3 regions of the Halomonas sp. DP8Y7-1 genome follow, and region 1 is predicted to be linked to each of the others. Evidence: predicted binding sites of a transcription regulator. Region 1 holds the regulator's gene; each other region holds the start of a gene.
The links. Region 1 encodes FNR, which switches genes on or off when oxygen is low (the NO sensors DNR and NnrR bind a similar motif). Its sites were predicted from a motif close to TTGATNTANATCAA; they were not measured.

Region 1 (3,261 bases):
AGCCACAGGTCGTCTTGTCACAGGTCGTCTCTTCACAGGTCGTCTCTTCACAGGGCGGCTAGTCACAGGGCGGCTAGTCAAAAGCACCTTGGCCCAGGACACGCGGTTGTGAACCAGCTTAATCGCAGGGGTGAGTGGTTGCTGACTTCTTCGCCTGTGGCGGACGTGAGTGATAGACTAGCGGGTCTTCATTTTCAGCCGTGATGTGCCCTGCCCATGTCTGCTCAGCCCGCTTCCGCCTCCCTGTTTGATCCCCGTGTCCTCGACCGTCGTGATGCCGCGTCCCCGGCAGCTGACGACGAGCGCGCCCAGGCCAAGGCCAAGCGCGAGTTCAACAAGCTGCAGAAGCGTCTGCGGCGTCAGACCGGCAACGCCATCATCGATTACGGCATGATTCAGGAAGGCGACAAGGTCATGGTATGCCTGTCCGGCGGCAAGGACAGCTACACCATGCTCGAGATTCTCCGCAGCCTGCAGCGCAATGCGCCGGTGAACTTCTCCCTGGTGGCGGTCAACCTCGACCAGAAGCAGCCCGGCTTTCCCGAGCACGTGCTACCGGACTACCTGGACAGCATTGGCGTGGACTACCACATCCTCGAGCGTGACACCTACTCGGTGGTGAAGGAAAAGACCCCCGAGGGCAAGACCACCTGCGCGCTGTGCTCGCGACTGCGCCGAGGGTCGCTGTACGGTTTTGCGGAAGAGATCGGTGCGACCAAGATTGCCCTGGGACACCACCGCGAGGATATTCTCGAGACGCTGTTCCTCAACATGTTCTTCGGAGGAAGTCTCAAGGCCATGCCGCCCAAGCTGCTGTCCGATGATGGCAAGAACATTGTCATCCGGCCGCTGGCGTACTGCCGCGAGGCGGACATCCAGGCCTACAGCGATGCCATGGCTTTTCCGATCATTCCCTGCAATCTCTGCGGCTCGCAGCCCAACCTGCAGCGCCAGGTGGTGAAGGAAATGCTGGCAGAGTGGGAAGCCAAGCACCCAGGGCGCCTGGAGAGCATGTTCAAGGCAGTGACCAACGTGGCACCCTCGCAGCTGGCAGACCGCGAGCTGTTCGACTTTGAAGGTCTGGAGGCCGTGCAGGCGCATCGCCAGGCTCGGCGTATTGATATCGTTGACGCCGACTAAGCTCGCCTGAACACGCCCTGCTGAAGAGCCTCTGCTGAACATGCCTTGCTGAAAAGGCACTGCTGAAGCGCGAAGCGAGCTAGGGCCACATCACGCAGTGGCCCTCTTCAATGTCTGAACGCTCGTCCCGATAAGATAGCAAGAGGCCGCATCCTGGGATGCGGCCTCTTTTGTTGATGGAGCCGGTATATCGTCGCCCTACCTAAGGGGGGGGCTGGGCTCGTGGCGTGGCACGACGTCTATCGGTCGCTGTCGGCCGCAGGCCCTGTCAGCGCCGCGGATCAGCTGGCATCGGTGTCCGCCAGGTTCGACAGTGAGGCGAGGTCCAGGATATTGACCTCCCGTCCAGAGACGGCCACCAGGTCCTGCTGTTGAAAGCGTCCCAGAATGCGGCTGACCGTTTCGACGGCAAGTCCCAGGTGGTTGCCGATATCTGCCCGGGACATGGACAGGCGGAAGCTGAACGGCGAGTAGCCGCGGCGTCGGAAACGGTCCGACAGACCGAGGAAGAAGCAGGCCAGTCGTTGGTCAGCGGTCTTGCGCGACAGCAGCTGCATCATGCGGCGATCCTCGCGCAGCTCCTTGCTGAGGGTGCGGAACAGTTGCGCGCGTAGTTCCGGCAGCGTCTGGGTCAGGGCGTCAAGGCGATCGAAGGGAATCTCACATACGGTCGTGGTCTCGAGTGCCACCACGCTGCCGGGATATCTGCCGTCGTCTATGCCATCCAGGCCGACCAGTTCACTGGGCAAGAAGAAGTTGGTCAGCTGCGCTTCGCCACTACCCTCCGTGGTGATCTGCTTGAGGCTACCGGAGCGAACCGCGAAGACGCTCGTGAAGCGATCTCCCTGCTCGACCAGGCGAGTGCCCTTCTTGATCGGAGGATGACGGCGGATAATGGAATCGAAGCGCTCGAGGTCAGCGGTCTCCAGCGACAACGGAAGGCACAGGGAGCTCAAGCTGCAGGACTCGCAACGAGTCTCATGTAGCATGGGGCGCCGTCGATCTTGGGCCGATGGACTCATTCGCAGCTCCTGTGGGTCTGGGGTTCATGATGAGCAGGGCATGTAGGAAACTGGCTTACCCTTGCTGCATGCTATTGTCGCTATTCTACACACAGATATTAGGCCAAAGGTGCATATACCTCTTTTGCCTCAATAATCTGGCGGCGATATGATGGTCGTCAATTTCCTACAACTTGTAGGATATTCCATACAGCTAAACCGACAATCATGCCCGCTGCCATAAATCGTGTGGCAGGGTGTGCCAGCAAACTCTGCAGCTGACGCGCAGCAATCCCTGTTGTCACCAGTGCCGGCAGCGTCCCCAGGCCAAAGCAGAGCATGAGTAGTGCTCCACGGGCAGGGTCTGCGATGGCCATGCTCCATGCCAGCATGGAGTACACCAGGCCACAGGGCAGCCAGCCCCAGATGGCCCCGAGTGCAACCGCCTGAGGTAGCTTGACCACCGGCAACAGGCGACGTCCTGCTGGCTCCAGATACCTCCACAGGCGCTGGCCCAATGCCTCCAGCCAGCGTAGCCCTTTCCACAGGTTGGCAATGTAAAGCGCCATCGTGATCAGCATCAGGCTGGCAACCACCTGCAGCAGGTCCCGCATGCCCGGTGCCAGCGCCACCACAGAGCCTAGGCTTGCGACCATAGCGCCTGCCAGGCAGTAGCTGAACAGACGTCCCGAGTTGTAGCCAAGTAGTAAAATTCCTACACGAACAGGGTGGCGCATGCTCGGGGGAATGGCAAAGGTCAGGGCGCTCATTATACCGCCGCACATGCCGATGCAATGTGCTCCGCCAAGCAGCCCGAAGACAAAAGCCGCCATCGCGGGCGGCAGGTCTAGACCTACTGGGTTCATGCGTTCTGCTCAGGATCCAGGGGGTGGCGTGGAATCATGCTCGTCGGCTGTTGCGTCATCGACCGGCGTCTCTCTTGCCGGCTTTCTGGATGGGTTCGGTGTCGGCGGGTCTTCGTCCTCGAACAGGATGCGATAGGCAGGCCCCTCCAGATCGTCGAATTGATCGTTGCGAACCGCCCAGAAAAACGCCCATACCGCCAGACTCAACAGGATCAGCGACAGCGGTATCAACAGATAGAGAATGTTCATTGAGC
Region 2 (3,261 bases), on a different contig from region 1:
CGAGCGGTCAAGCCAGGGCAGCACGAACAGCACCGCAATGGCTGCGCCCATGAAGATGACGCCGAGGAACTTGGCATCAAGACCGAACAGCGAGAAGGTAATCGCGCGCAGGATGGCGTAGAACGGCGTGAAGTACCAGACCGGCGCGATATGATCCGGGGTCTTCAAGGGATTCGCCGGCTCGAAGTTGGGCTTCTCGAGGAAATACCCGCCACCTTCGGGGAAGTAGAAGATCACCGCACAGAAGACAAACAGGAACACGGCGACACCCACGATGTCCTTGACCGTGTAGTAGGGATGGAAGGGTATCCCGTCCAGCGGTTTGCCGGTTTCATCCTTCTTGGCCTTGATGTCGATGCCATCAGGATTGTTGGAGCCCACTTCATGCAGAGCAATGATGTGCAGCACCACCAATGCCAGGATCACGATCGGCAGCGCCACCACGTGCAGGGCAAAGAAGCGGTTCAGGGTAATCCCGGAGATCAAGTAATCTCCGCGCACCCACTGGGCCAGATCCGGACCGATGCCGGGGATGGCGGAGAACAGGGAAATGATGACCTGAGCGCCCCAGTAGGACATCTGCCCCCAGGGCAGCAGGTAACCCATGAAAGCCTCGGCCATCAGCGCCAGGTAGATTGCCATGCCGAAGATCCAGACCAGCTCACGGGGCGCCTTGTAGGAGCCGTAGAGCAGACCACGGAACATATGCAGATAGACCACCAGGAAGAATGCCGAGGCACCGGTGGAGTGCATGTAGCGGATCAGCCAGCCGTACTCCACATCCCGCATGATGTATTCGACGGAGGCAAAGGCGCCCTCGGCGCTGGGATTGAAACTCATGGTCAGCCAGACGCCGGTCAGAATCTGATTGACCAGCACCAGCAGAGCGAGGGATCCGAAGAAGTACCAGAAATTAAAGTTCTTGGGCGCGTAATACTCTGACAGATGTTCCTGCCACATCTGGGTCGCCGGAAATCTATCGTCGATCCAGCGCATGAGACCGCGCTCGGCCTTGGCCTTGTTGGGATTTGCCATTACGCACCCTCCCCGTCTTCACCGACCACGATGACCGACTCGTTGACAAAGTAATAGGGCGGAACCTCCAGGTTCACGGGAGCGGGAACGTTGCGAAAGACCCTGCCCGCCAGATCAAAACGCGAACCGTGGCAAGGACAGAAGAAGCCGCCCGGCCAGTCTTCTACCCCCACCCCTTCGGCATTGGGTTCGGGCTTGAACAGCGGCGAACAGCCAAGGTGCGTACAGATCCCCACCAGCACCCCGATCTCAGGCCGAATGGAGCGCAAATGGCCTCCGGCATAGCCGGGCTGCTGCGGCTTGGCAGACTCGGGGTCGGCCAGCACGTCTTCTCCCAGCGCCTCGGTGCGCTCAATCATCTCTGGAGTGCGATTGATGACCCATACAGGCCGCCCGCGCCACTCGACGGTCATTCTCTGCCCCGGCTCGAGCTTCGAGATATCCGCCTGAACGGGAGCCCCTGCCGCCCGCGCTCTGGCACTCGGCTGCCAGGATGCCACAAAGGGAACCGCTACCCCGACAGTGCCGACCGCCCCAACCACGGAGGTAGCACCCACGAGGAAACGGCGCCGCCCCTTGTTCACGCCGTTGTCTGCCATGATCTGGTTTCTCCCATCAGACTTTATCCGTTGTTGTTTTCACGGTCCCTTGAATGTCCGTGACCACGGATACAAGTGGCTTGTATGTTAGGAAATCCCCCCCACCCGCACAAGAAGACCTCCGGGCAAGACCCCCCGTGCAAGCCCCATACATTTGACATGGAACAACTTTATGACGATGTGCCCGAGCGCCCTGCGGCAAAAGAAGGGCCTCAAGCGCATCAAGGCCGCAACTCCAGTCTCACAGGACGGCTAGCGGATCAGCACAAAAGTCCCCATCGAAGCGTCACCAACGGTCGCATCGCGGAACACGCCAGGCACACGCCCGGCCTGGTCGAGTACAGCACTCGCGGCAGACGCAGCGTGGTAAAAGGGGTAGCGCACTGGAAACCAAGAGGGATGCACGCTAGCAAGAAGGGGGCAGCGCAAGGAGACCATCAGAGGTCGAGCTAGAGAAAAAGCGATAGGAAGGGATAAAAGGAAGAGACACAAGAAGAAGCACAAGAAGATCTACAAGAAGCGGGAGACGCAGAGAGGACACGAGAAACGCACGGAGCGACAGCCCCTGGGACCGAACTCGGGCTCGCTACCGACGTAGACGCCACGCGCACACGCGCAAAAACCGCATCTGAAAACGACAGCGCCCGGGCCAATGGCCCGGGCGCTGTGCGATCGGCAAGCGTATCGATTAACGCTTGGAGAACTGCGGGCGACGACGCGCCTTGCGCAGACCGACCTTCTTACGCTCGACTTCACGTGCGTCACGAGTGACGTAGCCAGCTGCGCGCAGCGGCTTGCGGAAGTCTTCGTTGTACTGCATCAGGGCACGGGTAATGCCGTGACGGATAGCGCCAGCCTGGGCACTGCCGCCGCCGCCCTTGACGGTGACGTAGACGTCGAACTGCTCGAGAGTCTCGGTCAGTTCCAGCGGCTGACGAACCACCATGCGACCGGTAACACGGCCGAAGTATTCGTTCAGGTCACGGCTGTTGACGGTGATCTTGCCGGTGCCCGGCTTCAGGAAGACGCGCGCGGTAGAGGTCTTGCGGCGCCCGGTACCGTAATACTGCTGTGTCATGGCGAAGATTCCCTCAGATGTTCAGTTCTTGCGGCTGCTGGGCAGCGTGCGGATGTTCGGAACCGGCGTAGACCTTGAGCTTGGCGTGCATGGCACGACCCAGCGGGCCCTTCGGCAGCATGCCCTTGACGGCGCCTTCGATGACACGCTCAGGAGCGTGGTCGATCAGCTGATTGAAGGTCATGGAGCGCAGGCCACCCGGGTAACCGGTGTGACGGTGGTACATCTTGTCGCTGGCCTTGTTGCCAGTCACCTTCACCTTCTCGGCGTTGATGACGACGATGTAGTCACCGGTGTCCACATGGGGAGTGTATTCCGGCTTGTGCTTGCCACGCAGGCGGCGAGCAATTTCGGTAGCCAGACGACCGAGCGTCTTGTCCGCGGCATCGACGACATACCAGTCGCGCTGGACGGACTGCGGCTTAGCACTGAACGTCTTCATGGATGAAATCACCAATTCGATGTGTTGGATCTCCCGGCCCTTCTCCTGATAGCGCTTGAATACTCGCGATACCAGGCAGCACCGTGCAGAGATCATCCCTATTTTTC
Region 3 (3,261 bases), on a different contig from region 1:
GTTGGAGACGCCCAGCAACCGGCTTCGGTTACGTCTGATCACAATGCCGCCCCCGCCATTGGTAGATGATTACCTCACAGTGAAGACGATTTCCGTCCGTTCAGCGAGGTTTCGCGTGGGCCACCCGTTGCCATTGCCCAGGTGTCCCCTGCTCGCCTGAGGCGTCGTCCACGGCAATTGACCGCCCCGTGTTGGCTTTCTCACTGCTATCCCCTGGTCTTCTAGTCCCTGGCCTTCTGGCACCTGGCCTTCTGACCTCTAGCGTTTGCCCCTCGGGCCGTCGCTCCTGCGCCGTGGACTCAGCTTTTGTCTCGTGGCACTCCGCTGTTTGGCCCGTCACACACCCCAAATGTGCAAAAAAGTTGTACAGATTTGATTCAGTGACACGGTACCAGCTCGTTAGTTCCATAGTTTTTCGCTAGTTATCCCTATCGACTCGATTATTTATTTCTACAAGACATTTAGAAACACTGTTCGTAAACTGTGCCCTGTACAACATAGCTTCACCTTTCGAAGCCATAGGATCATCAAGGAGGTCCACCATGAAAATGACACGACTGATGGGAACCGCTGCTCTTCTCGCCACCACTGCTTTTGCTGCGCAGTCCGCCATGGCCTACCAGGCTGGTGACTTCTATGTGCGCGGTGGCTTTGAGAAGGCCGATCCCACTTCAGACAATGGTGACATCGCTGGTCAGGACATTGATGTCTCCGAAGAGAATGGATTTGCCTATGGCGCAGGTTACCTGTTCCACGACAAGTTCGGCGTCGAGCTGAACGGCTCCGAAGCCATGGAGCATGATATTGCTGTCGGCGGCGGCAACATTGGTAGCGTGGACCGCACCCCGGTCAACCTGATGCTCAACTACTACCCGCTGGGTGGCGTCGAAAACGCCCGTGTTCACCCCTACGTTGGCGTGGGCATGAACTACACCCACTTCTCGGACGAGAGCTTCAACGCCGAATTGGATAGCTCCTATGGCGCAGCCGCACAGGTTGGTCTTGACCTGAGCGTCACTGACAACCTGCTGGTGGGCACCTACGCACGCTACGCTGACGTCGACTCCGATATCGAAGTGAATGGCAGCGACGTCGGCGAAGCCGAAATCGATCCGATGACCATCGGTGCAGGCGTCACCTACCGCTTCTAACCAGAAGTAATTGAAAGACAGCGTCTGATTTCCATAGATCGCTGACACCACGGCGCCTGGCTTTCCAGGCGCCGTTTTCGTTGGCCAATCCATTGGCATGAACCGAAAGAGGTATTGAGGCAGGTCAATAACTGCATTCTCACTACAGCATAGACTGGCTCACATCGGGTCCGCCCATTCGCCAGTACGCAAGGAGAACTGCATGCGCCATCCCCTGGTCACTACCGCACTGATTGCCACCCTTGGCTCCGCTGCCCTCGTCAGCACACAAGCGCTTGCCGACTATGGCAAGGGCGACTTCTATACCCGCGTCGGTGTGGCCAAGGTCAAGCCTGACTCCGACAACGGTTCCTTGATGGGCGGCACCATGGACACCGATGTCCATGACGACAACGGTTTTGCCTTCACCCTCGGCTACCGCTTCCACGACAAGTTTGGCGTCGAACTGCTGGCCGCCGAGCCGTTCGAACACGACGTGGACCTGAACGTGGGTGGCAACGATATTGGCGCGAGCGTCGAGCATCTGCCGCCGACTCTGACCGTGCAATACTATCCCTTCGGTGGCACCGCTTCCCGTGTCCAGCCCTATGCCGGCATCGGCGTCAACTACACCCACTTCTCTGATGAAGACATCGACCTTCAGGGTGCTGACCTGGACCTGAAAGAGTCCTGGGGCTGGGCTGGCCAGGCGGGACTGGACCTGCTGATCGACGATCACTGGGCGGCCAACATGGCGGTGTGGTACCTGGATATCGACAGCGACGTCGATCTCAACGGCGAGGATATCGGCGAGATCGAGGTGGACCCCTACGTGATCATGGCCGGCATCAGCTACCGCTTCTGATCCAGAGCACGTCCGCATACATGCAGCGCCCGCTCCTGCCAGGCAGGCGCGGGCGCTGTGCTGTCGATGCCAGTGGCTGAGCCTGCGTGAAGCTCGAGCGAGGCAGCGGCTCTAGCGGGGATGGTGGCGAGAAAGTCCCAACCGCCCCAGGGTGGCATCATCGAGGTGCTCGACGGCCTCCACCGCTGCCAGCGCCTGGTGGTAGCCCTCGCTCAGGAAGTCACGACCGGCCAGCAGGTGCTCGAGGTACTCGCGGGCGGGCTTGAGCCCCTCCCCCTGGCGCTCGGCGCTGGCGATATACACCCAGGCATCGATCACCCCCTCGGCCGTCTGCAGTGGCAAGCGCTGGCGCGTGTATTCCTGGGGATAGCCTTCGAAGGGATCCATGGACGCGATCTGCTCAGGCACCATCAGCTCGAACAGAGCCCCTTCTACGCGCTCGCCAGCGGCGGGCACCACATTGGCGTGGGCGATTCCCGGTACTTTCGAGGCCTTGTTGAAACGCAGGGCGTATCCCTCAAGGGTCGCAGGCAACACGCGTCGCGTGTCTCCGATACGGGCCTCGACCCGTGCCAGGTTCATGTTACTGCCGTAGGCAAAGTACCAGGGCACGTTTCGCTCCTCATCATCTACGCATGAGTGTTCATGACAGCGTCGGCTGACCTACTGGACACTCTCTAGACCACTACCTAAAACGCTATCTAGAACACTATCTAGAACAGTATCCGCATCACGGTGCGCACCGGCGATACTCGCTCTGCCGAGGCTGGTGCGGTCTCAGTTGTCGGTGATTAAACGGTCAATATCTTCCACCACCTTGCGCAGCAACACGCGATCCTGAGCGCTGGCCCCTTCCTGAATCAGATAGGCATCTACCGCAGGAGCGACATCACAGCTGGCGGGCAGCGCTGCCTGTTGATCTACCAGCACCTCAAGGCGTGCAATGAACACAAAGCGCAGCCATTGGGGCAGTGACATGGTGTCGATACAAAACGGCTGCTGACTGTTGAATGCCGCCGGCGCAGGCTTGTCCATGCGCCACATGTTGGCGGCTTTCATGGTGGCCTGAAGCTCCCTCAGGGCCGCGGCAAGATCATCATGTACAGTGGGTTCGGTCGGCATGCAGCCTCCCTGTCGTTAAAAATGAATAAAGATGGGGCTCTGAAGCCAATGGACCGGCCCGCCCTAGCCGGGCGAGAGTGCGTCATCCGCAGGCAGCACCTTGCGTAGAAAATCGCGGGTCCGCGGATCCTGGGGCGATGTAAA

Region 2: petA (ubiquinol-cytochrome c reductase iron-sulfur subunit) is a predicted target of FNR. The motif match lies at 1,789-1,802, and genes of this name have one in related genera.
Region 3: KUV41_RS16085 (OmpW/AlkL family protein) is a predicted target of FNR. The motif match lies at 1,266-1,279, and genes of this name have one in related genera.

The regions. Positions count from the first base shown of each region.
Region 1 is NZ_JAHVIN010000003.1:353,005-356,265, reverse strand. Features, by position in the region: gene KUV41_RS03450 (hypothetical protein) at 1-2, shown strand, start outside; gene ttcA (tRNA 2-thiocytidine(32) synthetase TtcA) at 217-1,140, shown strand; gene fnr (fumarate/nitrate reduction transcriptional regulator Fnr) at 1,422-2,162, opposite strand; gene KUV41_RS03435 (sulfite exporter TauE/SafE family protein) at 2,321-3,007, opposite strand; gene ccoS (cbb3-type cytochrome oxidase assembly protein CcoS) at 3,017-3,256, opposite strand; gene KUV41_RS03425 (heavy metal translocating P-type ATPase) at 3,253-3,261, opposite strand, start outside.
Region 2 is NZ_JAHVIN010000012.1:135,754-139,014, reverse strand. Features, by position in the region: gene KUV41_RS14940 (cytochrome b) at 1-1,035, opposite strand, end outside; gene petA (ubiquinol-cytochrome c reductase iron-sulfur subunit) at 1,035-1,634, opposite strand; gene rpsI (30S ribosomal protein S9) at 2,323-2,712, opposite strand; gene rplM (50S ribosomal protein L13) at 2,726-3,154, opposite strand.
Region 3 is NZ_JAHVIN010000013.1:24,115-27,375, reverse strand. Features, by position in the region: gene KUV41_RS16090 (OmpW/AlkL family protein) at 543-1,151, shown strand; gene KUV41_RS16085 (OmpW/AlkL family protein) at 1,354-1,995, shown strand; gene KUV41_RS16080 (gamma-glutamylcyclotransferase family protein) at 2,107-2,607, opposite strand; gene KUV41_RS16075 (YqcC family protein) at 2,773-3,117, opposite strand; gene KUV41_RS16070 (amino acid ABC transporter ATP-binding protein) at 3,181-3,261, opposite strand, start outside.